2 regions of the Pantoea nemavictus genome follow, and region 2 is predicted to be linked to the other one. Evidence: predicted binding sites of a transcription regulator. Region 2 holds the regulator's gene; the other holds the start of a gene.
What was found. The regulator CRP, encoded in region 2, controls carbon source genes, mostly activating them, when cyclic AMP is high. The targets are predictions, from matches to a motif close to ATGTGANNNNNNTCACAT.
Positions count from the first base shown of each region.

Region 1 (5,304 bases), 740 kb from region 2:
TGCCGTGCAACGCCAGCTGTTTGTTCAGCCAGGCCTTTTGAATCCCTTTGCTCAGCGCAATACCCGCCGGACGCAACAGCCACGGCACCGGCTTTTTGCCCAGCTGCGCAAACACCAGCTTCATCACCAGCAGCGGCATCAGCGATCCTTCAGCGTAGTGCAGCCAGTAACGCGCCTGAATCTGCTCCTCTTCATCGCTTAACATCAGCTGATGCTCGCTGTCATATTTCTGCTGCAGGTACTCAAGGATGGCGCCTGACTCAGCAACCACACGATTGCCATCGGTAATAACCGGCGATTTTCCCAGCGGATGCACTTTCTTTAACGAGTCGGGCGCCAGCAAGCTATTCTCGCGCTGGTAACGTTTAATTTGGTAAGGCACCGCCAGCTCTTCCAGCAGCCATAACACGCGATGCGAGCGGGAATTTTCCAGATGGTGAACGGTGATCATGCGGTTTTCCTTGCCGGTAAGTGTGCTGGCAAGTATAGCGGATTAACGCTTCTGCTCGTCTTGCTCGGGATCGAGTAACACCGCACCCGAACCTTGTTCGCCCAGGCGGTCACCCGGATTGCGCAGCGGGCAGTCACGCATCGATAAACAGCCGCAACCAATGCAGCCATCAAGATCGTTACGCAAGCGGGTGAGCGTTTCGATGCGTTTATCCAGCTCTTCACGCCAATGTTGGGTTAGCGCATCCCACTCCTGCGTCGACATACGCTTGTTAGCCGGCACATGGTTCAAACTATCGCTCACCGTGGCGAGTGGAATGCCGATGCGTTGCGCAATTTTAATAATCGCCACGCGGCGCAATACGTCGCGGCTATAGCGACGTTGATTGCCGCCGTTGCGCGAGCTGAAAATCAATCCTTTGGTTTCATAAAAGTGCAGCGCGGAGACCGCTACGCCGCTACGTTTGGCGACTTCGCCCGGCGTCAGCACCGGCTTCGGGTAATTGCGTTCTTTTTTCATTTAGGGCCTTTACCTCAAGTTAACTTGAGGAATTATACTCGCACCCCAGCAAAACTTCGAATTTCTAACCAGGTAATAACCATCAGAAGGATGAGGCTATGATGCAACAGGAAATCATTCATTCGCTGACCCACTGGATCGATCAGAATCTGGATAAAGCGCTATCAATTGATGAAGTCGCAGCAAAATCAGGTTACTCAAAATGGCATCTGCAGCGTATGTTCCGTGCCGTCACGAAACAAACGCTGGGTGGCTATATTCGCGAACGTCGCCTGACGCTGGCCGCAGAAGCACTGCGTCAAACTCAGCGTCCGGTATTTGATATCGCCATGCAGTACGGTTACGACTCGCAGCAGACTTTCTCGCGCGTGTTCCGCCGCCAGTTCTCGCAAACGCCGACCGCTTATCGTCATACCATGCGCCGTCAGGCGATGATTCAGCGTCCGCGCTTGCTCAGCTTTGACTGTGTGGATAGCAGCATGAACAGCTTTGCCCAGCGTACTACCGGCGAGTGCTGCCCGGTAAGCTAACCTTTTCAGCGCGCCCCGTGCGGGCGCACCTCCCCTTTCCTGCCTGTCTCCTCCCCCAATTTTCGATAAAAATTTTTCTACCATACAAGGTATAAATTTTGTTCAAAATTTAAAATCGAGTGATATAATGTGAGCCAAGTCACACTTTCATGTTTGCAGTAAGACGGCCAGAAGGGCTTCCCTGACCTTCCTTCTTTGCCGCCCGTGATGTCGATCGAATGTCGGGGATATCACTGATCCTAAGAGGTTTGCTACAGATGGCTACGTTAACCACCAGTTTGATCGTTATGCGCTGGGAACTCCTGAGCGCGGTAATGATGTTCTTCGCCAGCACCATGAAAATTCGTTTGCGTCAAAACAGTCATCACGTAATGGCGCTGCTGTGCGGGGGAATTGGGGTTGGCATGTCCTGCTGGTTTGTTACCGGCCTGCTTGGCATTACGCTGAGCATGGAGAATCTGCACAACTTTATGGAAATCTCGAAGAACGCCTTTATCGAAGTGATGAGCCAAACGCCGACCGACTGGCCAATGCCTTAATCGCTGCCCATAAAAAACCCCGCTTACGCGGGGTTTTTTATTTTGCTGTGTGATTCTTAAATTTTCTTCAATACGGCCGGAATAGTCACTTCCGCCACCGTGACGCCCGGTATCTTCGTACCGCGACGATCCTGAATCCACATATCACCCATCATTTGATTTAGCCCGCGATCCAGACCGGTAACCAAGCCAGCGCCCGGCGTGAAGGTTAATTCGCCGAAGTAGATCTGGTCGTTATCGATGTACCAATCCACGCGCACATAATCGAAATCACTCGCCAGCTTTTTACTCAGCGCCAGGGCGTGCTGTAACGAGGCCATCTGCGGCGTAACGTCCAGGCCAGTATCACGAATCTTGTGATACGCCTCGTTAAGATTGTTAACGTAAAAATTCATCGACAACAGCGGATTACAGCGGTTGTAGATCACCTGCAGCACATATTCAAAGCTGCCATCGCGCTTATTGAACATGTGGAATTTGTAATCGATCGGCGCCGTTTTACCATCGCCAATATACTGCTCGACCAGGATGCGCGGCTTAATGTAGCGGTAATGAATCTCACGCGCTTCGTTAGCAAAGTCGGTCTTCAGCCAGCGGTGGCAGTCGCTAATGATCTGCTGCTTCTTCAGTGCATCCGGCTCTTCCAGCAGGATTTCGACCATATTAGACGCGTGATTCGGCTTAATAACCGTGTTTTTCCAGCTCGGCAGCGTATGCAGCGAGCTTGGATCGCTGGTTTCATACACCAGTGGGATCAGGTATTCGCTGCCCACTTTCTCGGCGATGTATTCGCGCACCGAATATTTGTCCGACAGACGGCCATAGATCTGATAATCACCGTGGACAAATTTGCGGTACAGCACCTTCTCGTTAAAGACTTTCGGCTCACGCAGATTGGGCAGCCTGCGGAACTTGTGAAAGTAGTAGATACGATCCTGGGTAGCCCAGGGCATCTTCTTAATGAAGTACTGCACGCTTCTTCTGAGTTCTTCTTTCAACTTGAGCATATCTGACCTCATTTGTAGGTTTTGTAGTTGAGTGAGGAAACCTGGATTTTTTGGATGACGCCGTTTTTGAAGAAGTAATTCATTACGGTAAGGGACAGCAATTCTGAGATGAAAACGCTCCAGGCGGCACCCATGATGCCGTAGCTTTGGATCAGCCACCACGACAGCGGCAAGCTGATAACCATCAGGCAAACAATTTTCTTCAACAGATAATTAAACCCGCCTTCTTTGACCATGTAGCGATACGCCACGGTCCCCATCGCCGAAAAGCAGGTTGCTAACGACAACAACGTAATGAGACTTCCTGACTGTGTGTACTCGTGACCATACAAAGCGATGATGATTTTTTCGCCGTACATCGCGATCACCGCTAACAACAACAATGAAACACCCATGACATAACCATTAAGCCGTGCTGTCAGCTTGATGGCGGCTTCTCCACGCTCACGGAAAATTTCCGAGAAACAGGAAGTGATGATGGCGACCGGGATAAAAATCCATGAAGCCGAAATAGTATTGGCGGCAGCGAACAGGCCGAGGTCGCGCGCAGAGGCGATACCCGCCAGGAACATCTGTGCCGCTTTCACCTGCACCGAGATAAAGATGCTGGAGATAGCCAGCGGCAGTCCGGCGTACAGCAGATAGCGCAGATAGGTACCGCGCTTCTCTTGTGGCGGCGCCACATCCTGATTCTCGCGATAAAAGTTAAAGCGCTTAATCACGTACGGCACCAGCGTGACGGCGACAATCGAAACGGTCAGCCACAGCGGATTGAGGTGCAGCCAGGCGATGGCAAAACTCAGGGTGAAACCCAGCAGCAAACCGACAGAGTTGGCGATGGTATTTAGCCGCGAAGCCAAACGCGCGTTGTTATAAACGCTGAAAGTGTCCTGCGTGACGAAAACCGAAGAAATAAACGAGGCCAGAGCAAAGGCAAGGAAATTTTCCTGCATGTTGTACCAGACCCAAATCAACACCGGCAGCGAAGTGAGCAGCAGTAACACCATGCGCATGTTGCGCGCTACGGTCATCAGGCGCAGACCTTTCGGCGCACTTTTACTGATGCGCTTAAACAAAATGGTTTCTGTCCCGAAAATCGCCACAGTTTGCACCATGGAGAATAGCGAGGCGGAAAACGCCATTTGGCCAAAGATGGTTGGGCCAAAGGATTTTGCCACGTAGGAGGTCACAAATATGACGCCGAACACGGAGACAATCTTTTCAGACATCATCCAGGCGGCATTAGACATTACGCTCAATTTCATTGACTGATCCTTAGTATTACGAACTACAACAACTTTCGGTACAACATCCTTGAAATGAATTAACAAGCGCTCAGTGGGCCTGACTTATTTTAAGAACTTCAAACCAAACTGGTCCGAAAAATGAGACTCGCGTCGATAATTAGAGAATATATTCAGGAAAATTCTGATTAAATCCGGCGCGAAACTCAGTGGATGTAAACGATTTCAGCCTAAATTCTAAGCAAAGGTTTACTGGCATAGCCCGATATTTCTGTAAGGGGTTTATGCCGTTTTCCATGGAATGTAGTATTTTTCTGCATTTGGGATGGAGAGAATTTATATCAAAAACCTAACGCCCGGAAGGCGTTCATTGGCATTCATAATAAAATAAGATTTATCCCATGATGATATTTCTTATAAATATCTTAATTTAACCCTCGCAATTCAAATCGCGCACTTTAATACTGCATTAATAGTGTTTTTGCAGTGCCAGATATTAATACAGTAATTCTCATCCACTAATTGATAAGAAAGGTAATAGCATTTATGAGAAAGTCACGATATAGCGAAGAGCAAATCACAAATGCCATTAAAGCTTCTGAAACGGGAGTGAAAGTCAGGGAAATTTGTGAGGAGCTTGGCATTTCCGAGGCCACTTTCTATAGCTGGAAGAAGAAGTTTTCTGGGCTATCTTCCGAAGAAGGCAGAAAAATCAAGGAGCTAGAAGACCAGCTTCTTAACCTCACGCGTGAGCTGCAATCACTGAGTTCCGATAAAGAGATGCTGCAAAGCGTATTGAAAAACTTCTTCACCACCAATGAAAAGCGCCAGGCGGTTAACTTCCTGCAAACCACATTCGACATAGGTACCCGTCGTAGCTGCCGTTTACTGGATATTAGCCGTAGCGTTTATCATTATCCTGCAGGTACAGATAATCGCTAACACCATTAAGGCCGATGTTATTTGACTTAATGCTGAGATTTGTTCTTACAAGAAGATATGAAGATCATTTAA
Region 1 covers NZ_JBBGZW010000001.1:2,477,341-2,482,644, reverse strand. The annotation lists gene WH298_RS11325 (glutathione S-transferase family protein) at 1-451, opposite strand, end outside; gene soxR (redox-sensitive transcriptional activator SoxR) at 494-970, opposite strand; gene soxS (superoxide response transcriptional regulator SoxS) at 1,069-1,500, shown strand; gene WH298_RS11310 (YjcB family protein) at 1,758-2,039, shown strand; gene WH298_RS11305 (ATP-grasp fold amidoligase family protein) at 2,096-3,046, opposite strand; gene WH298_RS11300 (MATE family efflux transporter) at 3,055-4,311, opposite strand; gene WH298_RS11295 (IS3 family transposase) at 4,837-5,232, shown strand.
Region 1: the regulator CRP is predicted to act here: its motif matches at 1,628-1,645, upstream of WH298_RS11310 (YjcB family protein).

Region 2 (5,304 bases):
AGCGCGATGTTAACCACCAACGACATTGCATCGGTGATGGCGCCGGGCGTACATGGCACCACCTACGGCGGCAATCCGCTGGCCTGTGCGATTGCTGAAACCGCGCTGGATATCATCAACACACCGGAAGTACTGGAGGGTGTGGAAGCGCGCCGTCAGCAATTTGTTGAAGCGCTGCAAGCCATCGACAGCAAATTCGATATTTTCAGCGAGATTCGCGGCAAAGGCCTGCTGATAGGTGCCGCGCTGAAGCCGCAATTCGCCAGCAAAGCACGCGACATCCTCAATGCTTCTGCAGAGGAAGGGCTGATGATTCTCACCGCCGGCACCGATGTGATTCGTTTTGTGCCGTCGCTGGTGATTGAGCCAACCGATATTGCCGAAGGCATGACGCGTTTCGCGACGGCGATTGAAAAGGTGCTGGCCGCTTAATCTGCTTTCGGACGTAACACCTTGAGCCAGCGGCCATGATGCGGTCGCTGGCTCCACGCCAGTGAAGAGATGGTGTGCATGACGTTAAGGTGCTGCAAAATCCGCTTCACATGCTGTTCGACAATCGTAACCGGCCCTTCGTTAAGATTCTCCGGCGCTTCCAGAATATTGCTGTCGTTGCCCGGCCCGTCATACGCCAGCCGCTGCTGGCAACGCTGCAGCGCAATTTCACAAGATTGCAGATAACGTTCCGCCAGCTTCGCCGTCAACATGGTGTGCTCGCGCGCCAGAATCGTCATGGCGTTAATGTGCTCAACGATAAACTGGCTGTGCGTCACCCACATGCGCATATCTTGCAGATATTTCAGGTTAAAGCCCGGCTCGCTCGACGCCTGGTTCAATGAGTTGAACAGCGCGTTGTGTGCCTGGTTAACCTTGATACGCTGATACGCCAGCTTCTCGGGCGACTGCTCCGGGCCAAGCAGTAGCTGCAGCGCTTCCTGATATGCTTCCAGCGCATCGTGCGCATTCTTGCGCAGCAGTCCGCTTTGCCACTGCGGCCACAGCCAAATCATGCCGGCGAAAGCAATCAGGCAGCCCATCAAGGTATCCATCATGCGCGGCAACAAGAACTGCGCGCCGTTGAGCGACAGCAGCTGCAGCGAATACACCGCAGTGACGGTGAAGCCAATCATCGACCAGCCATAATATTTCCGCGTGATCAGATAGCTCGCCAGCGTGATGCCCAGCATAAACAGCAAGGTGATTGATTCTGGCACCGCCAGCTGCAGCGAGGCCGCGGCAATCAATAAACCGGCAAAGGTGCCCAGCGCACGGTGCTGAATACGCACGCGCGTGGCGCTATAGCCGTTCTGGCTGACGAACATAATCGTCATCAATATCCAGTACGGTTTAGGGATATTAAAGAACAGTGCCAGCGAGCTGCCAAACATCAGCATCACGGCGAAGCGGGCCGCAGTGCGTAAGGCGGTGGATTTGAACGACAGATAACTGCGCAGTGCTGGCAACAGCGGCAAACGACGTTGACGATCGGCCATCAGGTCGCGCGTGTAGAGCGGTTTCTGCGTGCGCAATACGCGGGCGATGCGGCTGAAGTGGTAGAGGCAGAAATTGCCGACCGGATTATCCGGATGCTGGCGGGCAATTTTCTCTAGCGCGCCGAGCTGTTTCTCCATATGAAAGCGATCCGGCAGCTGATGATAGAGAATGGCATCGGCCAGCACGCGTAACCGTGCGGAGATAATTTTGGCGTTCCAGCGGATCACCGCTTCAGCGTGACTCTCCTCCACCAGCTTCTGCACCTCTTCAGGCTGATGCAGGCTGACCGAGATGTGTTCCTGTAAATCCAGCGCCACCTGGAAGGCGCGCGTCAGGCGCTTGTGGCTGTTATCGCGGCTGGCCGACAGCATATGCATTTGCTGGTAGCAGGTGGTAATGAGATCGACCGCCTTTTGCTGACGTGCCAGCAGCGGTGGCAGCGCTTTTTCCGGATCGGTTAGCTGCGTCAATAAGGTGTACTTGGCATCGCAATAATCGGCCAGTTCGCGGAACAGCAGGCTGAGTGATTCGCGCATCGGCTGCTCTTTCCACAGCCAGAACCAGAACCAGTTGAATAAGCCGTACCACAGCGTGCCGCCAATATAGAGCAGCGGCGGCACCCATATCGGCATGCGCCTAACCAGGCTGAGCGTAAAGATGGCGGCGATTAAAGTGGCGGGCAGCAGGCGTGCATGCAGCGGGCCGATTTCGCCGGTTACGCCGATCAGCAGCGGCAGCGCCAGCAGGATCAGCGGCAGCGGAATCTGGTAAGCGGTCAAAATTTGCATCAGGAAACTGCCGGTGGCAAACAGCGAACCACCGACAATCAGGCGTTTGAAGAAGCGTTTATGCGGCGTATCCAGACCCGCCATATTGCAGCAGGCAGGCACTAACGAGAACAGCAGACCTTTTTGCAGATCGCCAAACAGCCAACCGAGAGCCACAGGCAGGCACAGCACCAGCGTTTGCCGCAGCGCATAGTTGACTTCAGGATGATAGATGATTCGGCGCCACATCAGCTCATCGCAAATAGAAACGGCGCGATGTTGCCATCACGCCGTGGGTGAGAAGAAATTAGCGGGTGCCGTAAACGACGATGGTTTTACCGTGTGCGGAGATCAGATTCTGATCTTCCAGCATTTTCAGGATACGGCCCACAGTTTCGCGTGAGCAGCCCACGATCTGACCAATCTCCTGACGGGTGATTTTGATTTGCATGCCGTCTGGGTGAGTCATCGCATCTGGCTGTTTAGCCAGATTAAGCAGCGTTTGCGCAATACGTCCTGTCACATCAAGGAAAGCGAGGTTGCCCACTTTCTCCGATGTCACTTGCAGACGACGCGCCATTTGCGACGAAAGTCGCATTAAAATATCCGGGTTTACCTGAATCAGCTGACGGAATTTTTTGTAGGAAATTTCAGCCACTTCGCAGGCAGACTTCGCACGCACCCAGGCACTACGTTCCTGGCCTTCTTCGAAAAGACCGAGTTCGCCGATGAAATCTCCCTGATTGAGGTAGGAGAGAATCATCTCTTTGCCTTCTTCATCTTTAATCAGTACCGCTACGGAACCTTTAACGATGTAGTACAGCGTTTCCGCTTTCTCACCCTGATGGATGAGCGTGCTTTTGGATGGATATTTGTGAATATGGCAATGGGACAGGAACCATTCGAGTGTAGGGTCTGTTTGCGGTTTGCCGAGAACCATTCGCTATTATCCTCTGTTGTAATCGTGCCCAAAATACAGGGGGCATTTTTTCCCTGTCAGGCGGTTTAATCGTCGAGCGTTTCCAGTAATGGAAAAATTATTCCGGGTCATTCTTAAGCTACGCTTTTGATTCTTCCCGCCTTCGTCTGTAACGACGAAAATATTTTCAGCACTGTTTGTAGCACAGCTTTTGCGAGCTGTCTTGTGTTGTCTCGCTTCAGCAAACGGGGGAATAGTCTGGATTGCTGTTTATCAGGTGAAAGCGTAATCTGGCGGCAAAACCGCCGCTTCAGGAGAAAGAATCATGCAGGCACGAGTGAAATGGGTGGAAGGTCTTACCTTTCTCGGAGAATCCTCATCCGGTCATCAGGTATTAATGGACGGTAATTCCGGTGATAAAGCGCCAAGTCCTATGGAGATGGTGCTCATGGCCGCCGGTGGTTGTAGCGCCATTGATGTGGTGTCGATTCTGCAAAAAGGGCGCAGCGATGTCGCCGATTGCGAAGTCAAACTGACGTCAGAACGCCGCGAAGAAGCTCCACGCATTTTTACCCATATCAACCTGCATTTTATCGTCAGCGGCAAAGCGTTGAGCGATAAAGCCGTAGCGCGCGCGGTTGATCTCTCTGCGGAAAAATACTGTTCTGTGGCGATTATGCTGGGCAAGGGCGTGGAAATCACCCACAGCTATGAAGTGATCGAGCTTTAATGCTTCCAGGTGCGCATCAATGCGCACCCTACGAAATCATCGCGTTTTTTGTAGAGTCGCCATTCATGGCGACCGGTTCCATACCGGCGAGTAACCCTCACTCAATCCGTTTTCCTTCAATTAGTCGCTGAACCAGCGGTAGCATTATCAGTTCCATCGCCAATCCCATTTTGCCGCCCGGCACCACCAGCGTATTAATGTGGGAAATAAACGATCCCTGAATCATCGCCAGCAAATAGGGGAAGGCGATACCTTCCAGCCCGCGGAAGTGAATCACTACGAAGCTTTCATCGAGTGATGGAATTTCACGTGCGGCAAACGGGTTTGAGGTGTCAACGGTTGGCACGCGCTGAAAGTTGATGTGCGTGCGTGAAAACTGTGGCGTGATGAAGTTGATGTAATCCTCCATCGAACGCACCACCGAATCCATCACCGCCTCACGTGAATGGCCGCGCTCGCCGGTGTCGCGCACCAGCTTCTGAATCCACTCAAGGTTAACAATCGGCACCACGCCCACCAGCAGATCAACATGCTCCGCCACATTCTGCTGCTGTGTGACCACGCCGCCGTGTAAGCCTTCATAGAACAGCACATCGGTGTTTTCCGGCAGCGGTTGCCACGGCGTGAAGGTGCCGGGCACCTGATTCCACGGCACGGCTTCATCGTAGGTGTGCAGATATTTCCGCGATTCGCCCAGGCCGGTTTGGCCATAATGCTTGAACGTTTGCTCCAGTAAGCCAAAGTCGTTGGCTTCCGGGCCGAAATAGCTGATGTGGCGGCCGAGATCGCGCGCTTTGCGGATCGCCATGTCCATTTCCGGACGCGTGAAGCGATGGAAACTGTCGCCCTCTAATTCCGCCGCATGCAGATTAAGCTGCTGGAAAATCTTGCGGAAGGCGAGGCTGGTGGTGGTGGTTCCGGCACCGCTGGAACCGGTGACGGCAATAATTGGATGCCTGGCTGACATAACAGAGCTCCCTGTGAGGTCCGGCGATGAGCATTGTTACCACGAATTGCGCTTGGGTGCATCAGCCGCGGAATTCACCCTTCGGCATGATATTGATGGATTCATGCAGTTCTGACCACACTAACACGACGTCGCCGCGCTCCAGCTGACGCCGCACATCGGCAACTTTTTGCAGCAAACTGCGCTCCTGCTCGCCGTAATCGGTGCCTTCGCGTAACACAAAGGTTTCAATCAGATTTTCCAGCGTGTCCGCTTCGAGTTCTTGCCAGGGAATAATCACAATTACACATCCAGATACGTTGAGAGCCAATCGGGTACGCGCTGTTCCAGCCACATTTTTGGTTTAAGCAAGCTGCCGCCGACGAAGCCAACGTGGCCACCGTGCTGCGTCAGCTGATACTGCGTGGAGGCTGACAGCTGTTCGGGGCGC
Region 2 covers NZ_JBBGZW010000001.1:1,736,736-1,742,039, reverse strand. The annotation lists gene argD (bifunctional acetylornithine/succinyldiaminopimelate transaminase) at 1-432, shown strand, start outside; gene WH298_RS07985 (YccS/YhfK family putative transporter) at 429-2,507, opposite strand; gene crp (cAMP-activated global transcriptional regulator CRP) at 2,566-3,198, opposite strand; gene WH298_RS07975 (OsmC family protein) at 3,503-3,907, shown strand; gene WH298_RS07970 (phosphoribulokinase) at 4,005-4,874, opposite strand; gene WH298_RS07965 (YheU family protein) at 4,936-5,154, opposite strand; gene WH298_RS07960 (hydrolase) at 5,157-5,304, opposite strand, start outside.